Regions from separate parts of the Streptomyces fractus genome, predicted to be linked through region 1. Evidence: riboswitches for the same ligand, from Rfam matches in the RefSeq annotation. Region 1 holds a riboswitch; each other region holds the start of a gene.
What was found. A riboswitch is a leader RNA that binds a small molecule or an ion and turns the genes downstream of it on or off. The one in region 1 is predicted to bind cyclic di-AMP.
Positions count from the first base shown of each region.

Region 2: linked by a shared signal. The riboswitch ahead of ACP4E5_RS26585 (transglycosylase family protein) and the one ahead of ACP4E5_RS10135 (M23 family metallopeptidase) in region 1 are both predicted to bind cyclic di-AMP.
Region 3: linked by a shared signal. The riboswitch ahead of ACP4E5_RS22260 (M23 family metallopeptidase) and the one ahead of ACP4E5_RS10135 (M23 family metallopeptidase) in region 1 are both predicted to bind cyclic di-AMP.

Region 1 covers NZ_JBMYHI010000002.1:1,785,518-1,792,502, reverse strand. Annotated here, with positions in the region: gene ACP4E5_RS10145 (ABC transporter permease) at 1-936, shown strand, start outside; gene ACP4E5_RS10140 (tyrosine-protein phosphatase) at 1,053-1,850, opposite strand; cyclic di-AMP (ydaO/yuaA leader) riboswitch at 2,238-2,404, shown strand; gene ACP4E5_RS10135 (M23 family metallopeptidase) at 2,408-3,208, shown strand; gene ACP4E5_RS10130 (SGNH/GDSL hydrolase family protein) at 3,427-4,209, shown strand; gene ACP4E5_RS10125 (TetR/AcrR family transcriptional regulator) at 4,252-4,890, opposite strand; gene ACP4E5_RS10120 (APC family permease) at 5,104-6,678, shown strand; gene ACP4E5_RS10115 (acetate--CoA ligase family protein) at 6,773-6,985, opposite strand, start outside.
Region 2 covers NZ_JBMYHI010000002.1:5,417,177-5,424,161, forward strand. Annotated here, with positions in the region: gene ACP4E5_RS26565 (SurA N-terminal domain-containing protein) at 53-724, shown strand; partial or broken gene ACP4E5_RS26570 (nucleoside triphosphate pyrophosphohydrolase) at 783-1,806, shown strand; gene ACP4E5_RS26575 (cytochrome P450 family protein) at 1,826-3,109, shown strand; gene ACP4E5_RS26580 (transglycosylase family protein) at 3,253-4,281, shown strand; cyclic di-AMP (ydaO/yuaA leader) riboswitch at 4,462-4,619, shown strand; gene ACP4E5_RS26585 (transglycosylase family protein) at 4,624-5,346, shown strand; gene eno (phosphopyruvate hydratase) at 5,637-6,917, shown strand.
Region 3 covers NZ_JBMYHI010000002.1:4,485,541-4,492,525, reverse strand. Annotated here, with positions in the region: gene ACP4E5_RS22295 (ANTAR domain-containing protein) at 1-424, shown strand, start outside; gene ACP4E5_RS22290 (hypothetical protein) at 466-1,044, opposite strand; gene ACP4E5_RS22285 (DUF5994 family protein) at 1,041-1,454, opposite strand; gene ACP4E5_RS22280 (DUF5994 family protein) at 1,768-2,253, shown strand; gene ACP4E5_RS22275 (alginate lyase family protein) at 2,527-3,750, shown strand; tRNA gene ACP4E5_RS22270 (tRNA-Met) at 3,813-3,886, shown strand; gene ACP4E5_RS22265 (PP2C family protein-serine/threonine phosphatase) at 4,055-5,173, shown strand; cyclic di-AMP (ydaO/yuaA leader) riboswitch at 5,417-5,564, shown strand; gene ACP4E5_RS22260 (M23 family metallopeptidase) at 5,576-6,628, shown strand; gene ACP4E5_RS22255 (aldo/keto reductase) at 6,755-6,985, shown strand, end outside.

The sequences.
Region 1 (6,985 bases):
GCGGACCAGCTGCGCGACGGCATCACGGCGGACCACGTCGTCACCAATCCGGCAGGCCTCCCCGCCGGCGCCGCAGGCCGGGCCGCCCGCGCCCCCGGCGTCGACGCGGCCGTGAGCCTGCTCGACACGCAGGTGCTCGTACCGGTCGCCTCGGGAGGGGAGACGTCGCTGCAGGCGACCGCGACCCAGGGCATCTCGGGCACCGGAGCCGAGCTCGCCAAGGTGCAGGACCTGGATGTACGCGGCGGCCGCCTGGACCGGGTGGGCGCGGGCCGCATCGCCATCGACAAGACCCTCGCCACGGCGGCGACGGTGAAGGTGGGCGACAAGCTGCCGCTCTATCTCCCCGACGGCACGAAGGCCCGTCCGGAGGTCGCCGCGGTCTACGGCCGGGGCCTCGGCCTGGCGGGGGTGACCATGGACCGTGCTTCCCTGGCAGGCCATGTCACATCGGGCTTCGACGACACGCTGCTGGTGCGCGGCGGAGACGCCGCGCCGCTCACCGCGTTCGGCAAGGTCACCGACGCTTCGGGGTACGCCGTCGCGCGGAGCGTGGACAGTGAACTGGGCGCCTGGTCCAACTACATGATGGCCGCGGTCCTGGGCGGCTTCGCCGCCGTCGCCGCGGTCAACACCCTGGTGATGACGGTCCTGGACCGCCGTCGCGAACTGACCGTGCTCCGCCTCGTCGGGTCCACGCGCCGCCAGGTGCTGCGGATGCTCCGCTGGGAGAGCCTGCTGGTATCGGCGGCGGGGGTGGCGCTTGGCACGGCCATCGCGCTGATCACGCTGACCCCGATGATGCGCGGCATGACGGGAGAGTCCCCGTACATACCCCCGCTGCTGTACGGCACGTTCGCGGCGAGCGCGGTGTGCCTCGGGCTGCTCGCCGTGACCCTCCCTGCGCGCGCGGCACTCCGCGACAGGGAGGGGTGACGGATGACGTCAGGCATCGGTCGACCGTGTGACGCCCGGCGTCATGTGATGCCGGGCGTCAGCCGAGAGAGCGGGTGTCTGTCGAGAAAGCCGGGTGTCAGTCGAGAGAGCGGGTGTCAGTCGAGGAGGCGCTCGCGCAGTCGCTCGCGCGTCGCCGCGGTGAACTTCAGGCCCTCTTCGAGGTAGCGGTCCGTGCCGCCCCAGACCTCGTCGATGGTCTCGAGGCCGGCGTTGAGGTACTCGACGCGGGCGTCGAAGAGCGGGCTGAGCAGCTCCATGATCTCGGGGGAGTAGGCGTCCTTCGCGGTGGCCGTGCGGCGCACGTTGTAGCGGCGGTGCTTCTCGTTCGACTTGAGGTAGTCGGCCTCGATGGCCTCGCGCTCCACGCCCACCGCGAGCAGCGTCACGGCGATCGAGAGGCCCGCGCGGTCCTTGCCCGCCGCGCAGTGCATCAGCGCGGGCAGGCTGTCCTCGGCGAGGGAGTGCAGCACGCGGCTGTGCTCGGCGGTGCGCTCCTTGATCATGGTGCGGTAGGACTCGACGAGCCGGTTCGCCGCGCGGCCCTCGGAGAGGATCTGACGCAGCTGGTCGATGTTGCCGTCGCGGACCATGGTCCAGAATTCGGCGCCGTCGGCCGGGTCGTTGAGCGGCAGGTTCAGATTGCGCACGCCGGGCAGTTCGACGTCTGCGCCCTCCAGCTTCTGGTCCGCGGAGTTACGGAAGTCGAAGACCGTATGCAGACCGAGGGAGGAGAGGAAGGTCGCGTCCTCGGCCGTGGCGTGGGCGAGGTGACCGCTGCGGAACAGTACGCCCTGGCGCACGCGCCGGCCGTCCACGGTGGGCAGGCCGCCCACGTCTCGGAAGTTGCGCACTCCGGTCAGCTCGGGCTCGGTGGACGGTGCGTGCTGCGTCACAGGGGCTCCTCCCAATCGGTGCACCGGCGTTGGGTCGCCGGTGGGCGCGCTCCTGACGATACGACATCGGTTCCACAGGCAACCATCTGTCCGATTCGCCCTGTTCTGTAGCAACTGTGCATGGATCGAAGGGGCTTGTGGGCGTGTGCGTGACCGGCTTCATGTTCGTGACGCTGTGTGGCGGGCGGCCCGGATTGGCCGCCCAGTAATCCCCGAAGGTATGGCGTTGGTAAAGCGGGGAATGTCGACGGAGGGTTACGCAGGGATGCCTCAGAAACCCAAGGAATTGCCCCCGCAAGCGAATTCGGGGTTTGTCGCCGCCATTGCCGTTCGCCTACGGTCACCAATCAATCCGGTCGGAACGCCTAGTCCTGCCGCCGCCCGGGTTCCTTTCGACTACCCGTCACGGCAGGAGCGGGGGACCCACACGCAGTGCGCCGCGCAGGGATTTCCCCAAGCGGCTAGGGGTGAAGCCGTGCCCGTTCCCCGGGCGCGGCCGGGCATCTCCAGCCCGAACCCGACAGCTCACCTCGTAGGCGACGGAGAGGAAATTCAGCATGCCCGCAAAGGGAAAGCACCGCCTTTCGACCTCCCAGCGCATCGCCCGTGTCGCCGCCGTCGCCTCCGCCGGTGGAGCCGCGCTCGCGCTGCCGCTCATGGGCGCTACCGGCGCGCAGGCCGCGACGTCCGACGGCACCGCCGACGCCACGACGTACACCGTCAAGGCCGGTGACACGCTCTCGAAGATCGCCAAGGCGCACGACGTCGACGGCGGCTGGAAGAAGCTCTACGAGGACAACAAGGACGCCGTCGGCTCGAACGCGGACCACCTCAAGATCGGCGTCAAGCTCGACCTCGGCGGCGCGGCCGGCAGCGACAGCAGCTCCGGTTCTGGTTCCGGTTCCGAGGGTGCAGCCACCGCCACGCAGGCGAGCGCCAAGACCACCGCCTCCGGCGGCTACGTCGCGCCCGTCGACGGCGCCAAGGGCACCGGTTACGGCAACTCCGGCTCCATGTGGTCCAGCGGCAGCCACACCGGCGCCGACTTCTCGGTACCGACCGGCACCTCCGTGAAGTCGATCGCCGACGGCACCGTCGTCTCGACCGGCTCGGGCGGCGCATATGGCAACGAGGTCGTCATCGAGCACGCCGACGGCCACTACTCCCAGTACGGCCACCTGTCCTCGATCGGCGTCGCGCAGGGCGACACCGTGACGGCCGGCCAGGAGATCGCCAAGTCCGGCGCGACGGGCAATGTCACCGGACCGCACCTGCACTTCGAGGTCCGCACGACCGCGGACTACGGCTCGGACATCGACCCGATCGCGTACCTGAGCGAGCACGGTGTGAACGCCTGAGACGTCCCGTAGCGGTCGAGGCCGCTCGCTCCCTTCGGCGCCTGGGGTCGTTCCCCGGGCGCCGAATCGCGTTCGTGCGCTTATTCCCCAGGTGGCGAGTGGGTTATCTCACCACCCGTCAACCCCTGGCTACGGTCGCGTAGGTCACACCCGAGGGTGAAAGATGTGTGGTCGTGGCAAACGAATCGAGAGCACTCAGGGACTCACTCAACGGCACGATCCGGTCCTACGCGGCCGTGGGCGACAGCTTCACCGAAGGAGTCGGCGACCCCGGTCCCGACGGAAAGTTCGCGGGCTGGGCCGACCGGCTCGCCGTCCTCCTGGACGACCGGGTGCCCGAGGACACCTTCAAGTACGCGAACCTCGCCGTGCGCGGCAAGCTCCTCGACCAGATCGTCGCGGACCAGATCCCGAAGGCGGTCGAGCTCGCCCCCGACCTGGTGACCCTGGTCGCCGGCGGCAACGACATCATCCGCCCCGGCACCGACCCGGACGACGTGGCCGAACGGTTCGAGAAGGCCGTCCTCAAGCTCACCGACGCGGCGGGCACCGTCATGGTGGCCACCGGCTTCGACACCCGTGACGTGGCCGTGCTCAAGCACCTGCGCGGCAAGATCGCCACGTACAACATGCATGTGCGGGCGATCGCCGACCGTCACGGCTGCCTGATGCTCGACCTGTGGTCCCTGAAGTCCATCCAGGACCGCAGGGCCTGGGACGACGACCGCCTCCACCTGTCGCCCGAGGGGCACACGCGCGTGGCGCTGCGCGCCGCCCAGGCGCTCGGCGTCGAGGTGCCGGCCGACCCCGAGCAGGCGTGGCCGCTGCTGCCGCCGCGCGGCACGTTCGAGGTGCGGCGCGACGACATCCACTGGGCGCGCGAGTTCCTGGTGCCGTGGATCGGGCGCAGGCTTCGCGGCGAGTCCTCCGGCGACCGGGTGCAGGCCAAGGGCTTCGTCGACCCGCACGCGGTGAAGGCGCACCTGGAGGCGGCGTCCTGACGCGTTGAACCTCGGCGGAGCGGTGGCGCTGACGGCCTCCCGTCAGCGCCCCGCCGCGGTCAACTCCGCGCGCTCGAGCCCCAGTTCGCGGGCGAGCGCCTCATCCACCCACTCCTGCATGCGGGCCCGCGACACCGCGGCCGCCCTGGCGCGCCCGTCGTCGTACGCGGTCATCTGCACGGCGAGCCCGTCGAGCAGTGCCGTGAGCCGCAGCGCCGCCGCCATCGGCTCGGGGCAGCCGAACTCGCCCGCCGCCACGCCCTCGGCGATCACCTCCGCGAGCGCCGCCTTCCACTGCCGGTCGAGGTCCCGCGTGACCTCCCGCAGCGCGGGCTCGCGCAGCGCCGCCGCCCAGCCCTCGATCCACAGCCGCCACCCCTTGGCCTGACCCGTCGGCGCGTACCAGCGCACCGCGGCGCGCAGCCGCTTCAGGGCCGTCGTGCGGCGGCCGAGCAGCTTGCGCAGATGGGCCAGGTCACTCTCGGCGGCGTGCGCGAACGCGGCCGCGACGAGCTTCTCCTTCGTCGAGAAGTGGTACAGCACCAGCGCGTTGCTCACGCCGAGCGCCGACGCCACGTCGGCGATGCGCACGGCGGCCACCCCGCGCGCCTCGATCTGCTCGATGGCGGCCCCCAGCAGCTCTTCGCGCCGCTCGGCCACGCTCAACCGGACTCTGGTCACGCCGCAAGCCTAGTTGTTCCCGGGGCTCGACTCGTTCACGCGCAGGACTCTTGACGCCTCGCCGTCGGACAGGTCACAGTCACGTCACGTTCCACTACTGACTGGCCGTTCAGTCAATAAGTCGGTCGGTCGGGGGTAAGCGCGGCCTGGGCAGGCCCCAACGCCGTCCATGTCGTTCGTGAAGTCTTCGTGCTGTTCTCGCCAGGAGCAATCGTGACCCAAGCGCCATCCCTCTCGCCGACCCCGCCCGCCGGGGACGAGCCCGACCTCTCCGAAGGCTGGGGCGAGCAGCGCTCACGGCTGCGCAAGGACCTGCGCCGGCTGGACGTGCTGTTCTTTCTCATCTGCACGCTCGTCGGCCTGGACACCATCGGCTCCGTCGCCGCACAGGGCCCGCAGGGCCTCACCTGGATGGTCATCCTGGCCGTCCTCTTCTTCCTCCCCTACGGGCTGCTCGTCGCCGAACTCGGCTCCGCCTTCCCCGTGCAGGGCGGCCCGTACGTGTGGACGCGCCTGGCCTTCGGCCGGCTCGTCGCGGGCGTCAACCAGCTCCTGTACTGGATCTCCAACCCGGTCTGGGTGGGCGGCAGCCTGTGCATCATCGCGCTGACCACCTGGGAGGAGTTCTTCACGCCGCTGCCCGGCGTGTGGAAGTACGTCGCCGGGTTCGTGTTCATCTGGGGCGGCGCGCTCGCCGTGGTGCAGTCCGTGCGCATCGGCAAGTGGGTGCCCATCGCGGGCGCCGTCGCGCGCGTGGTGCTGCTCGGCTTCTTCCTCGTGTCCGTCGTCGTGTACGCCGCCGAACACGGCGTGCACGCCCTGCCCGCGGGCGAGTTCACTCCTACGTATGCCGGATTCGTGGCGCTCGTCCCGGTGCTCATCTTCAACTACGTGGGCTTCGAACTGCCCAGCTCCGCCGCCGAGGAGATGAAGAACCCGCGCCGCGACATCCCCCTGTCGATCCTGCGCTCCGGCCTCGCCGCCGTGCTCCTCTACGGAGGGCCCATCCTCGGCATCCTGTTCGTTCTGCCCAGCCAGGAGATCGGCAGCCTGGGCGGCTTCATCGACGCCTGCAAGGCCGTCTTCACCGTCTACGGCGGTTCGATCGCGGCCGACGGCACGGTCACGCTGACCGGGCTCGGCTCCGTGTTCGGCGGGGTCGCCGCGGCCGGCCTCATCGTCGGCCTCCTCACCTCCGGTGTCACCTGGGCGATGGGTGCCCACCGCGCGCAGGCCGTGGCGTGCGCGGACGGCGCGGGGCCGGCCTGGCTGGGCCGCATCTCCGAGAAGCACGGCACCCCGGTGCGGGTCAACATCCTGTCCGCCGTGCTCGGTTCGATCCTGTTCGTCGTCGCCCTCAACCTCACCGGCGGCGACGGCGAGAAGTACTTCGCGGCGGGCCTCGGCCTGACCATCAGCACGACGTTCATCTCCTACGTCATCACGTTCCCGAGCCTCTCCGTGCTCCGCCGCAAGTACCCCGACCAGGAGCGGCCCTACGCCGTGCCGGGCGGCCGCGTGGGCGCCTGGATCGTGTCCGCGCTCGCCACCGCATTCGTGGCGTTCACCGTGGTCGTGCTCGTCTGGCCCGGCTTCGGGGTGGGCTGGTTCGGCACGGCGGGCAACCCGGCGGACTCGCTGCCCGAGTCGTTCGCGGGCCAGCGGCTGCCGTACACGTTGAGCCAGGCGCTGCCGCTGCTGCTGTTCGTCGTGATCGGGTTGGTGTTCTACGCGTGCGGGGCGCCTGGCCGGCGTCGAGCCCGCAGTGGTGGGGCCGAGGGGCTCTGAACGCGACGGGCTCCCGCCTCACTCGGGCGGGGGCCCATCGCGTGTTCCGGTCACCGTGGTTGACGACTCGGGGCTCTGCCCCGGGCCCCGCTCCTCAATCGCCGGAGGGGCTTGATCGCGCGTTCAGTGTCGCGTGGGCGTCCAGTGCGATGGTGCCGCCGGGGTGTACCAGGAGGGGGTTGACCTCCAGGTCGGTCAGTTCGGGGTGGTCCGCCGCGGCCCGGGCCACCGCGCACACGGCCGCCGCGGCCGACTCCAGGTGGACGGCCGGTGCTCCGCGCCACCCGGTCAGGAGCGGCGCGTGCCG
Region 2 (6,985 bases), 3.6 Mb from region 1:
CAACGCCGGACTTTGTGCTCCGACGCACAAACTCATCGCAGGGAGGCCCACCTTGCACCGCCGCAACAGCCGCCGCACCGCGCTCGTCCTGTCCGCCGCCGCCATCGCCGCCGTCCCCGCCCTGACCGCCTGCGGCAGCGAAGCGCACCCCGGTGCCGCAGCCGTCGTCGGCGGACAGCGGATCACCGTCTCGCAACTGGAGAGCCGGGTGAACGAGGTGCGGGACGCGCAACAGACCGCGACCAAGGACACCACGCAGTACGAGCAGGCCATCGCCAAGACCGGTGGCCTGACCCGCAACACGCTGCACACGATGGTCCTCGACCGCGTCCTGCACCGCGCCGCCACCGACGCGGACATCTCCGTCACCCGCAAGGAGATGCAGAGCATGCGGTCCGGCCTGGAACAACAGGCGGGCGGCAGCAAGGCGTTGGAGGTCGCCTGGCTCCAGCAGTACAACATCCCGCCGAAGCGGCTCACCGAGAGCCTGCGCACCGAGATCGAGGCGCAGAAGCTGTCGACCGCGCTCGGCGCGGACATGCAGACCCCCCAGGGCAAGGCCGTCTTCTGGAAGGCGCTCTCCAGCGCCTCCAAGGAACTGAACGTCGACCTCAACCCCCGCTACGGGACATGGGACGTCACCAAGAACAGCCGGGTCGACGCGAAGACCCCGTGGCTGAAGCAGATCACCAAGGAAGCCCCGGCCGAACAGCAGACGACGTAGGCCCCGTCCCTGACCCGGGGGAGGCGAGGTTGTCAGTGGCCTGCGTTACGTTCGAGGGGTGAACGAACCCGAGGCGCACGACCACCACGCCCCCGCCGACGCCCGCGACGCCGCAGGCCGCGTCGTCCTGCTCACCACCAGCCACCGAGTGGCCCCCGGGCTCCTCTCTTGGCAGGCGTGGCAGACGCTGCGCACGGCCGACGAGGTGCTGTGCGCCGACGCCGCACACCCGCAGCTGCCGTACGTGAAGGACGCGGGCGTCCAGGTCACGATCGCCGCGCCCACCGCCCGCGAGCTCGTCGACCGCTGCGCCGACGGCGGGCGCACGCTCGTCGTCCTCGCCACCGCCGAGGGCGACCGGCAGCTCACGGACGGCCTGGCGCGCCTCGCCGGCTCGGGCCGCGAACAGAATGCCGAACCTCGAACTGCTCCCCGGCTCCTACGACCTGCCCGGCGCCCGCCTCCTCGACCTCGTCCAGGTCATGGACCGCATCCGCCGCGAATGCCCCTGGTCGAAGCGGCGCACCCACGAGGACCTCGCCAAGTACGCGATCGAGGAGGCGTACGAGCTGGTCGAGGCCATCGAGACGGACGACCGCGACGAACTGCGCGAGGAGCTCGGCGACGTACTCCTCCAGGTCGTCTTCCACGCGCGCATCGCCGAGGAGGCCGACGGCCGGGAAGGGGCCGAGCCGTTCGCGGTGGACGACGTCGCGGGCGGCATCGTCGACAAGCTCATCCACCGCCACCCGCACGTCTTCGGCGACGAGACGGCCGACACCCCCGAAGAGGTCCGGGAGATCTGGCTCCGCAAGAAGGACGAGTCCAAGCGCCGCGACTCGGTCACGGACGGCGTCCCGGTCGGCCAGCCGGGCCTCGCCCTCGCCGCGAAGCTCGGCTCCCGGGTGCGCACGGCGGGCCTGGACGTACCGGCCCCCACCGGAGACGGCGTCGGCTACGAACTGCTTGCCCTCGCCCTGCGCGCCGAGGCGGAGGGCGTCGACCCGGAGGCCGCGCTCAGAGCCGCCGCCCGCGCCTACCGGGACGCCGTGCGTTCGGCCGAGGGACTCACCGCCCCATAGAGCCGGTTACGGTCGGGTGGTGACCGAGAGCCCCACCCCCTCCAGCGCCCCCGAACTCTTCACCTTCGAGTTCGCCGGCGACCCGTACCCCGCCTACGCCTGGCTGCGCGAGCACGCCCCCGTGCACCGCACCACGCTGCCGAGCGGCGTCGAGGCCTGGCTGGTCACCCGCTACGCGGACGCCCGCCAGGCGCTCGCCGACCAGCGGCTCAGCAAGAACGCGGAGCACCACGACGGGCCGAGCCACGCCAAGGGCAAGACGGGCATCCCCGGCGAACGCAAGGCCGAGCTGACGACCCACCTCCTCAACATCGACCCGCCGGACCACACCCGCCTGCGCCGCCTCGTCTCCAAGGCGTTCACCCCGCGTCGCGTCGCCGAATTCGCGCCACGCGTCCAGCAGTTGACGGACGACCTCATCGACGCCTTCGCGGCCAAGGGCGAAGCGGACCTGATCCACGACTTCGCCTTCCCCCTCCCCATCTACGCCATCTGCGACCTCCTCGGCGTCCCCCGCGAGGACCAGGACGACTTCCGCGAGTGGGCGGGCATGATGATCCGCCACGGCGGAGGCCCCCGCGGCGGCGTGGGACGGGCGGTGAAGCGGATCCGCGCCTACCTGGTGGAGCTGATCCACCGCAAGCGCGGCGACCTCACGGACGACCTGATCTCCGACCTGATCCGCGCCTCCGACCACGGCGAACACCTCACGGAGAACGAGGTGGCGGCCATGTGCTTTGTGCTACTTTTTGCCGGTTTTGAAACTACGGTCAACTTGATCGGCAACGGCACGTACGCCCTGCTCGCGCACCCCGAACAGCGGGAGCGGCTACAGAAGTCGATCGCGGCGGGGGAGACGGGGCTGCTGGAGACCGGGATCGAGGAACTGCTGCGCTTCGACGGGCCGGTGGAGATGGCCACATGGCGATTCGCCAGGGAGCCGTTGGCCATCGGCGGTCAGGAGATCGGTGCGGGCGACCCGGTGCTCGTCGTGCTCGCCGCCGCCGACCGCGACCCGGCGCGCTTCGCCGAGCCCGACACCCTCGACCTCTCGCGCCGCGACAACCAGCACCTCGGCTACGGGCACGGCATCCACTACTGCCTCGGCGCCCCGCTCGCCCGCCTGGAGGGCCAGTCCGCCCTGGCCACGCTCCTGACCCGCCTCCCGGACCTGCGACTTGCGGCGGAACCTGCCGATTTGCGGTGGCGTGGCGGGCTCATCATGCGTGGACTGCGCACGCTCCCGGTGGAGTTCACCCCGCGTCAGAACCCCGCCGGAACTGACGGTCCGTCAATAATGTGACTTTCACGTGATCTACGCTGCATCGACTTGTGACAGGCGTTCGAGTGCCGCTACGTTCACGGATCATCGCGACACATGCACAACCCGCACCACTTGCACCAACCGTCGCGCGTAGCAGCATCAGTCTCGCGAAAGGCAAACGCATGCTCTCCGGGAACGGTCGTCACCGTCGCCCCCGTCAGGCCCCTGCTCTCGTCGTCGCAGCCGGAGTCGCCGGCAGCGCCATCGCGATCCCGCTGTTCGCCGCGAGCGGCGCGAGTGCCGCGACCACGCAGGCGTGGGACAAGCTCGCCGAGTGCGAGAGCGGTGGGCAGTGGAGCCTGGACGCCGGTAACGGCTACTACGGCGGACTCCAGTTCACGCAGGAGAGATGGGAGCAGTACGGGGGGCTCCAGTACGCCCCGCGTGCCGACCAGGCCAGCCGCTCGCAGCAGATAGCCGTCGCCGAGAAGGTCCTCGACGACAAGGGTGTGAGTGCCTGGCCGATGTGCTCGCTCACGGCGGACCTCACCAAGGACGACGACTCGGCGGACGTCGATCCGGGCGTGTCCGCGTCACCCCAGCCGTCCGGGTCGACCGAGTCGGATGGGTCGTCCGAGTCGGCCGAGTCGCCCGAGCCGTCCAACTCGCCCAGCACCGATGCCGACGACAAGTCGGACGACGGTGCCGACAAGGGCACCGACGAGGCGGATTCGGGAGACAAGGGTCACGATGGATCCGCGGCCGCCGACGCGTCGGACGGCCCCTCGGCGGACGAGTCGGGCGATACCTCCGGTAACAAGGGTGAGGACGACCCGAGCCCCTCAAGTGACAAGTCCCACGCGCCTTCTGACGAAGCCGCCTCACCGTCCGCCTCACCGTCCGCCTCCCCCTCCGGCGAGGCCCCGGACACCGACACGTCGGGCCGCCACCGCGGGGGCCGCGCCGACGACGACCGTTCCGACTCCCGTACGGGAGAGGGACGTCACGCTTCGCGCGACGACAAGCGCGACGCGGAAGACACGTACAAGGTCCACGCCGGCGACAACCTCTGGGACATCGCGAAGACCCAGGACGTGCACGGCGGATGGGACGCGCTCTACGAGCGGAACAAGGAGACGGTCGGTACCGACCCAGACCTCATCCTTCCTGGTCAGAGCCTGGATCTTGGGGACGGAACGGACAAAAGGTAGCGGGGATTCGGGCCGGTTGAAGGGGCTTTGTCCGATGTAGAGCGAGTGAGACATGGGTCTCAAAGCCCCTGATCGACTTTGAAATCGGACGGATCGACCGCTTACGTTCGTGACCGCTCGCTTCAGCGGGCCCCGATGGACGTCACGCCGAATCCTGCCAACGTCCGTACGGGAACAGTCGACGCGTAAGCGCCGTAGGCAGGAGCGGGGGACCCAGGTAAGCGCCCTTCCGGGAGACCGGACGGGCTTGGGGTTAAGCAGCGCACAAGGATGCGTCTGCCGGGCACTCACTGGCCCGAACCCGACAGCTCACCTCGCAGGCGTCGGTGAGGAGACATCTCCATGCTGTTTTCCGGCAAGAACAAGCACCGCCGCCCGTCCAAGGCCATCCGCGTCGCCACGCTCGGCGGTGTCGCCGCTGCCGCCGTCGCCGTGCCGCTGATGGGCGCCACCTCCGCCTCCGCCGCGACCACGTCCGAGTGGGACCAGGTCGCGCAGTGCGAGTCCGGTGGCAACTGGTCCACGAACACCGGCAACGGTTTCTACGGCGGCCTCCAGTTCTCGTCCTCCACGTGGTCCGCCTACGGCGGCTCGCAGTACGCGTCCACCGCGGACCAGGCCTCCAAGGCCCAGCAGATAGCCGTCGGCGAGAAGGTCCTCGCCGCCCAGGGCAAGGGCGCCTGGCCGAACTGCGGCTCGGGCCTTTCCTCCGCCCCGAACGACAGCGGCTCCACCGCCGACTCGTCCTCGCAGCAGCAGGACAAGAGCACGCAGCAGGACACCCAGCAGCGTGCCAACCGCTCCGAGCAGCGCCAGCAGCCGCAGCAGGAGGCCCCGAAGCAGCAGGCCCCCAAGCAGCAGGCTCCGAAGAAGGACACCGTCACCACCCCGACCGGCAACAAGGTCGCCAAGGGTGACGGCGAGTACAAGGTGAAGTCCGGCGACACCCTCAGCAAGATCGCCGAGGCGCACGGCACCACCTGGCAGCAGGTGTTCGAGAAGAACAAGGACATCGTCAAGGACGCGAACCTGATCTACCCGGGTCAGCAGCTGCACCTCAGCTAAGCCGTCCGGTCCACCAGGACCGCCAGGTACGGGCTCGGCATCGGCGGACGCCGAGCCCCGCCGCACCCCGTCCCCACGGGCCGCTCACTTTTCGGCGACCTCCCTCCCGGCACGGCCGGGACGGAGGTCGCTGTTTTTGTTCCGTTAAGGAACATTTCGCTCAGGGCGTTGTCCACGAGACGGGCGTTCGGATGGCCGATGCCCGCGAGCCGGTTACGCTCAGGGGTGCGGGACCACGTATCCAAGCAGCTGCCCGCATAGCCTGCGTCACATCCCAGAAGGAGATGCTCGTGCCGTCCATCGACGTCGTCGTAGCCCGGGAAATCCTGGACTCCCGAGGCAACCCCACGGTCGAGGTCGAGGTCGGCCTCGACGACGGGAGCACCGGCCGTGCCGCCGTCCCGTCGGGTGCCTCCACCGGTGCCTTCGAGGCCATCGAACTCCGTGACGGTGACCCCAACCGTTACCTCGGCAAGGGTGTCGAGAAGGCCGTCCTCGCCGTCATCGAGCAGATCGGCCCGGAGCTCGTCGGCTACGACGCCACCGAGCAGCGCCTGATCGACCAGGCGATGTTCGACCTGGACGCCACCGACAACAAGGGCTCGCTCGGCGCCAACGCCATCCTCGGCGTCTCGCTCGCCGTCGCGCACGCCGCTTCCGAGGCGTCCGACCTGCCGCTCTTCCGCTACCTCGGCGGCCCGAACGCGCACCTTCTCCCGGTGCCGATGATGAACATCCTGAACGGCGGGTCCCACGCGGACTCCAACGTCGACATCCAGGAGTTCATGATCGCCCCGATCGGCGCGGAGTCCTTCTCCGAGGCCCTGCGCTGGGGCGCCGAGGTCTACCACACGCTGAAGAAGGTCCTGAAGAGCAAGGGCCTGGCCACCGGCCTGGGCGACGAGGGCGGCTTCGCCCCGAACCTGGGCTCGAACCGTGAGGCCCTCGACCTGATCCTCGAGGCCATCAAGGAGGCCGGCTACGTTCCCGGCCAGCAGATCGCCCTCGCGCTCGACGTCGCCGCCTCCGAGTTCTACAAGGACGGCAAGTACGCCTTCGAGGGCAAGGAGCGCTCCGCCGCCGAGATGACGGAGTACTACGAGGAGCTCGTCTCCGCGTACCCGCTCGTCTCCATCGAGGACCCGCTGTACGAGGACGACTGGGCCGGCTGGAACGTCATCACCGAGAAGCTGGGCGACAAGGTCCAGCTCGTCGGCGACGACCTCTTCGTCACCAACCCGGAGCGCCTGGCCCGCGGCATCGAGGAGAACTCGGCGAACGCCCTGCTCGTGAAGGTGAACCAGATCGGTTCGCTGACCGAGACGCTCGACGCCGTCGAGCTGGCCCAGCGCAACGGGTTCAAGTGCATGATGTCCCACCGCTCCGGCGAGACCGAGGACGTCACCATCGCCGACCTGGCCGTCGCCACCAACTGCGGCCAGATCAAGACCGGCGCCCCGGCCCGCTCCGAGCGCGTCGCCAAGTACAACCAGCTGCTGCGCATCGAGGAGATCCTGGACGACGCGGCGGTCTACGCCGGTCGCTCGGCCTTCCCGCGCTTCAAGGGCTGAGCGCTCACCGAGCGCCGCCTGACGCGGTAGATACGTACGTCCCCGCACTCGGTCCCGTACCGTGTGCG
Region 3 (6,985 bases), 2.7 Mb from region 1:
CACCGGCTACGTCATGACGCACGCGCTGCCGCTGCGCCTTCGGCACCGGGTCGTCGGCGCGCTCAACCTCTTCCACACCGTCGCGCGCCCGCTCAGCGACGGCGACATCGCGCTCGCCCAGGCCCTCGCCGACGTCTCGACCATCGCCATCCTCCAGCAGCGCACCTTGGAGCGGGCGCACATGGAGAAGAGCCAGGTGGAGAGCGCGCTGACGAGCCGTGTCCTGATCGAGCAGGTCAAGGGTGTGCTGGCGGAACGCTGGGACTCCTCGGTGGACGACGCCTTCGCCGCTTTCCGCTCGTACGCGCGCGCCAACCATCTGCGCCTGGCCGAGTTCGCGTCGCGGATCATCGACGGCACCTTCGACACCGCGGCCATCCCGCCGCCGCTGTCGTCCGCCGAGGGCGCGGGGTCCGAGCGCTGACCGGATGGCGCCGCGGCACCCGGCGTCTCACAGGTGGCGTCTCACAGATGGAGGAGCAGGGCCATGCGCGGGGCCCACATCGGGATGCCGTAGGAGTTGCCGGGGGCGTCCCGCCACCCCCACGACCGCAGCGCGGCAAGGGACCAGACGTCGGACCGGTCGACCAGGGTGATGCCCGTGGCGTGTCCGTGGCCGACGAGCAGCCGCCGCTGCATGCGCCGGGCCAGATTCCAGTCACGGTGCGGGGACAGGTCGCGCACCCGGCGCGGAACGATGATCTCCCGGATCTCGAAGAGCCCTGTACGCAGCGGGAACCCGTACGCGCACGCCGTCATCGTGGAGTTCTCCGCGACCAGCAGGGCGAACCCGGGGCGCCGCATGTCGAGCACCAGACGCCGGACGAAGGCGCGCGTCAGCCCCTCCCGCTGCCAGGTCTCCCCACCACAGTTGGCCGCGAACAGGGCGCCCAACTCATCGAGTTTATCGGCGACCTGATGGCGCGTCAGCGGGCGGATCCGCTCGGCTTCCCACGGCGAGGGGCCCTGCTCCCGGTCGGCCGGGGGCGCGCCGGTGTCGGCTGTCCGCAGAGGCGTGCCACCGGCTTCGCGCGGGGCCGTCACGCGCGGTGGAGGTCGCCGGGCGTGCCCGCCGCACGCGCCATGATCAGTTCCGCGGCATCCTCGGTGGACTCCGGAGGGACGACGAGGAGGTCCCAGCGGCTGTGCCCGGGGGCGACGAGGACGACGGTGTGCGCGGCGGTCGCCGTCAGCCGCCTGCGCAGCCGGACGACTTGACCGGCGACGAGCATCCGGCCGGGTGCCTGCGGCCACACCGTGCCGTCGAGCACGACGCTGCCGATGTGCCCCCACGCAGCGGGCAACCCCTGGAGCAGAGCGGGGAGTTCGGCGAGCACGTCGTACGAGCGCGGCCACCATGCTCCGTCGATGGCGCGGGGCGAGCCGAGACGGGGTGCCAGACGCAGCCGCAGCAGTGGCGGAGTGGGTATCGGCGTGCTCGGTGCGGAGGTCATGTGGTGCGCTCCTGCCGGCTTGCGTGGGCGTGTGGTCGCCGCTTCTCGACGGAGTCCGTCTGATGCGGCGAGGGGCGCGGCCGGGGTCGGGGGCTGCTCCCGAGCGAATGGCGAGGGAAAGAGTGGTGTCCGCCGGAGTGATCGGGTACCGGAGGGCCCCGCCGCCTTTACCGTACTCCTGCGCGCCGGGAAACGGTCTGGCCGTACGCTGGGCTCACCGGGTGCTTCCCGTACGCCGACTCCGTTCGACGTCGCTTCCGGCGCACCACGACACCGGGCCTGTTCCGCCGCGGCCCGCAGAAGGGCGTGCGTCATGAACGCACCGACCGCACACCGCAGTTCGGCCGATCCGGCGCGGGCCGGCACGCTGCCCGCCCGGCTCGCCCTGCGTCCGCCGACCTTCCCGGCGGGGCCGGTGTGCGGCGCCTGGTGGCCCCGCACCGACGACCTGGCGTGCGAACTGGCCGCGCTCACCGACGCGTTCAGCGCCACGCGCGGCCGTGTGACCCGGATCGCGTCCCACCGCGGAAGCTGGCCGACGGAGTCGCGCACCCTTCCCGTCAGGGGCCACACGGTGACGGCGTCCTGGTACTCGTCCGGCCTCGACCCGTACACGATCCGGCTCTTCTCCTACGGTCGCGGCCGCTGGGACCTGTTCGTCGTCCCGCCGGGCAGCGAGGCCGAGGCCGCCGCCCGGCTGATGACGGCGGCGTCCGATCCCGCCCTGCGTCTCACCGGGGCCGCGCTGATGGCGGCCGAGGGAGGCCGCGCCGCACCACGGACGAGTGACGGTTCGTGACCGGCCGCGCAAGGGCTGCCGGCTGACGCGGCACCGGGCCCCCGCCACCCCCGGCTACTTCATGACGTCGGCCCTGGCCGGGGAACTCGACACCGCGAGCATCCCCGCGCTCTGTCCTACAGCGTCCTGCGTGACCTGCTGCCCTTCCACGACCTCCGCGCGCAGGAGCGACCAGGCACTCCCTCCCGACCGGCGCAACAGATCCTGCGGAGGCCGCGCGCAGGCGTCAGGCTGCTGGACGAGTGAGTCCAGTGATCCGACCGGAGGTGTTGCATGGCAGCGGGCGCACGGACGCGATGCGTTCTTGTGGGGAGCCTCGTCCCCTTCCTTGTGGTGGCCGCGACGGCGTGCGGCGGGTCCACGCGGACCGACTCCGGCGTGGGAGCGCACCCCGAACACCGGCCCTCCGGCGGCCCGTTCGCACACCCGGGCGTCCTGGTCGGCAAGGGCCAACTGGCCGCCGTCCGCGACCACGTGGCCCGTAAACGGGAGCCGTGGATCTCCGCGTACAAGGAGATGAGCGACAGCAAGTACGCCGACCTCGACTACAAGGCCAAGCCGTACGCGACCGTGGAGTGCCCCTTCGACGCCGAGGCCGGACAGGGCTGCGTCGAGGAGCGCGAGGACGCCATCGCCGCCTATACCCAGGCCCTGCTGTGGAACATCACCCGCGACAAGGCGCACGCCGCCAAGGCCGTCGAGATCATGAACGCCTGGTCGGACAAGATCACCGAGCACACCGCGGACAACGCGGGACTCCAGGCCGCCTGGGCCGGCACGTCCTGGGCGAAGGCCGCCGAGCTGATGCAGTACACGTACAAGGACTGGCCGGACGGGCAGGAGCTGAAGTTCCAGCGGATGCTGCGCGAGGTCTATCTGCCCGAAGTGCGGAGTGGTTCCGCCGACTTCAACGGCAACTGGGACCTGGTGATGGCCGACGCGGCGATGAGCATGGCCGTCCACCTCAACGACCAGAAGGCCTTCGACCAGGCCGTCGGGCACTTCCGCGCCCGCGTCCCCGCGTACTTCTACCTGTCGTCCGACGGGCCGCTGCCGGTGAAACCGAAGGGCAGCGACATCGACACCCCGAAGAAGCTGCGGACGTACTGGTTCGGGCAGAAGACCTTCAAGGACGGGCTCGCGCAGGAGACCTGCCGCAACTTCAAGCACGCCAGCTACTCCCTCGCCGCCACCTCCCACATGGCGGAGACCGCCTGGCACCAGGGCGTCGACCTGTACGGGGAGGTGAAGGACCGGCTCGCCGCGGCGCTCGAACTGCACTCCAAGTACCAGCTGGGCGCCAAGGCCCCGTCTTGGCTGTGCGGCGGGAAGGTGCAGCGGGACATGGGCCCCGACACGGAGGTCGGCCTCCAGCACCTTCAGGGGCGGCTGAAGATGGACCTCCCGCAGACGGAGAAGCTCACCCACAAGCAGCGGCCGGAGGGGACGGACGACCTGTTCGTCGCGTGGGAGACGCTCACACACGCCGCCGCGTGAGCCGTCACGCGAAGCGATTCGCGTTCACTCCCCCTGATGGCGTAGAGTTGTGAACACAACGGCGCGGGGTGGAGCAGCTCGGTAGCTCGCTGGGCTCATAACCCAGAGGTCGCAGGTTCAAATCCTGTCCCCGCTACTGAAGACCGAGGCCGGAATCTCATCGAGATTCCGGCCTCGGTTTTTTTGCGTGTTGCGCCCGTCACGTTCTCCACCCGTACGGCCCACCCCTGCTCGCCCCCGCGCCCCCGTGCGGGAACTCTTGGTGAGACGCCGGAAGCTGGCAGGGAACGGCAGGAGACGAGTGGTGGGGCAGCGAAGAGGAGGCACCGGCGGGAGAGGGGGGCGGCACGGCTCCGAGGCCGCCTGCACCCGCCTCTTCCTGCGGCTGCTGCCTCTGCTGCTGGTCCTCGGCGGCGCGGCCTACGAGTACGCCACCCCCAGCGGCTTCCCCGGCGCCCCCTTGTTCAGCGCGGCGCCGCTGGTGGCCGCCCCGTTCTTCTCGCTCGGCGCGACGATCCTGGTCGGCGCGGTGTCGATCGGTGCGATCGTCGCCGTGCACCTGCGCTTCACGGAGCACCTTGACTCCGTGTTCGTCACCGAGATAGTCACCGTGGCCACGGTCTGCCTCCTGGCCTGTCTGCTCAACAGGATCGTGTGCCGAAGTCACGAACAGCTGGCCTCCGCCCGTGAGATCGCGCAGGCCGCGCAGCTGGCGGTGCTGCCCGAGCCGGCCCGGCGGCTCGGCGGCTTCGTGATCGCGGCGCGCTACGAGGCGGCGCAGGCCGACGCGTTCATCGGCGGCGATCTCTACGCGGTCCAGGACACCCCGCACGGCATCCGGATCATCGTCGGTGACGTGCGCGGCAAGGGGATGGGCGCGGTCGCCGCGGTCGCCGTCGTCATCGGCGCGTTCCGGGAGGCCGCCGAGCAGGAGGGCTCCCTGGAGGCGGTCGCCCAGCGCCTGGAGCGGGCCCTGGCCCGCGAGGGCACCCGGCGCAGCGGCATCGACGACTTCGAGGGCTTCACCACCGCGGTGCTCGCCGAGATCCCGCACGGCGTCGAGCTCGTCCGCGTCCTCAACCGCGGCCACCCCAGCCCGCTGCTGCTGCTCGGCGACGGCACCGTACGCGCACTCGAACCGTGCCAGGCGGCGCTGCCGCTCGGGATGAGCGAACTCGGCAGCTGGCCCGACCGTGCCGTCGAGGCGGCGTTCCCGTCCGCGGCCACGCTGCTGCTCTACACCGACGGGCTCTCCGAGGCGCGCGATCCGAGCGGCCGCTTCTACGATCCGGCGGCCCGGCTCTCCGGGCGCCTCTTCCCCGGGCCCGAGGAACTCCTCGCGTCCCTCGCCGCGGAGGTGCGCGCGCACACCGGCGACGGGACGAAGGACGACATGGCGCTGCTCGCCGTGCGACGCGGCTGAGTTCCTTGATCATTGTTACCAGAGGTAGCCGAACGGCGTCGCTCCGCATAACAATTGACGCACCATCAGTTGCTGGGATGTTTGCGAGCCGCGATCAACTCGCCCGGTTCCGCCCCTTCATGACCCGATAAGTCCTGGCCAGAGTCGTGAACGATCAGTGGGAAGCGCTTGGAATTACTGTCTGCTGTCTATTAACGTTCGATAACGCAGCGCGGTCGTCCCAGCCGTCACAAGAGACGGCTCCGTGCGCACACGCTTAATCCCGCAAGGGAACCGGGGAACCATCAACTTGGGGTGAATCGGACGCTCTTCCTGTCTCGGGAGGCGCCCGTAGGAGACCTTCCTGCTCCGAACCCGTCAGCTAACCCGGTAGGCGAGAAGGAAGGAAAGGAGAGCGCCCCCGTGGCGTCGAACCGGCCTGCCCCCGACTTCTTCTACGGCCCCGATGACGACTTCGGCGTCGAGCAGGAGTCCTGGGAGGAGTGGAATCCCACCGAGGAGTCCGTCGCTCCCCTTCGCGGCAAGCATCGCGTGGCCCGCCGCCGCGGTGGTTTCGCTCGTAGCTCCACTGTTCTCGGCGTCGGCGTGGTCGCCGCCGTCGGTGCGGGCGGCATCGCCACCGCACAGGGCGGCAAGCCGCCGGTCCACATCTCCATGCCCGACCTGTCCGCGGTCAAGGACTCGCTGCCCGAGGCCAAGTCGCTGCCGGGCGTGGGCTCGCTCATATCCCACGGTTCGGACTCCGGTTCCGACTCCGACGCCACGGCCTCCCCGCTGAGCGGCGCCGGTGTCACCCAGGCCGATGCCGCCGACGGGCAGACCGGCGCCGGCGAGGCGCTGCGGGCCCGCATCATGCAGCAGGCCGAGACGCAGCAGGACGCGGCCGACGCCTCGGCGAAGCAGGCGGCGGAGGAGGCGGCCGCGAAGCAGGCGGCAGCCGAGGCCGCCGCCAAGCGGGACGAGGCCGATGCCAAGGCCGCCGCCGAGAAGAAGAAGGCCGAGGCGGAGGCCCGCCGCAAGGCCGAGGCCGAGCGCCTCGCCAAGCTGGCCGCCAGCTTCAAGCTCCCGGTCGCCTCGTACACGATCACCGGCACCTTCGGTCAGCCCGGCTCCATGTGGTCCTCCGGGTACCACACGGGCCTCGACTTCGCCGCCCCCACGGGCACGCCGATCCGCGCCATCCACTCCGGCACGGTCACGGAGGCCGGCTGGGCGGGCGCGTACGGCTACCGCACGGTGCTCACCCTCGACGACGGCACGGAGCTGTGGTTCTGCCACCAGTCCTCGCTCAACGTCAGCGCGGGCCAGAAGGTCTCCACCGGCGACGTCATCGGCCGCGTGGGCGCCACGGGCAATGTGACCGGGCCGCACCTCCACCTGGAGGTCCACCCAGACGGGCAGTCCACCGGCGTCGACCCGGCGCCATGGCTGCGCGGCAAGGGCCTCACCCCCTGAGTCGCCGAACCCCGGCGGTCCTGGCGCTCACCCCCCGACGCCAGGGCCGCCGGTTTTGCACACCCTTTGGGTATCCGGCGGGGTGATCGTGGAACACCGTATTCCGTACGGGTGTTGAGTAACGGCATGACTTCCTCCACTCGATCTCTGCGCAAGCTCGGCAGCTCCGACCTCGAGGTCTTCCCGCTGTCCCTGGGGGGCAACGTGTTCGGCTGGACCGCCGACGAAGCCACGTCCTTCGAGGTGCTCGACGCGTACGTCGCCGCGGGCGGCAACTTCATCGACACCGCCGACGTGTACTCGGCGTGGGTGGACGGCAACCAGGGCGGTGAGTCGGAGACCGTCATCGGCAAGTGG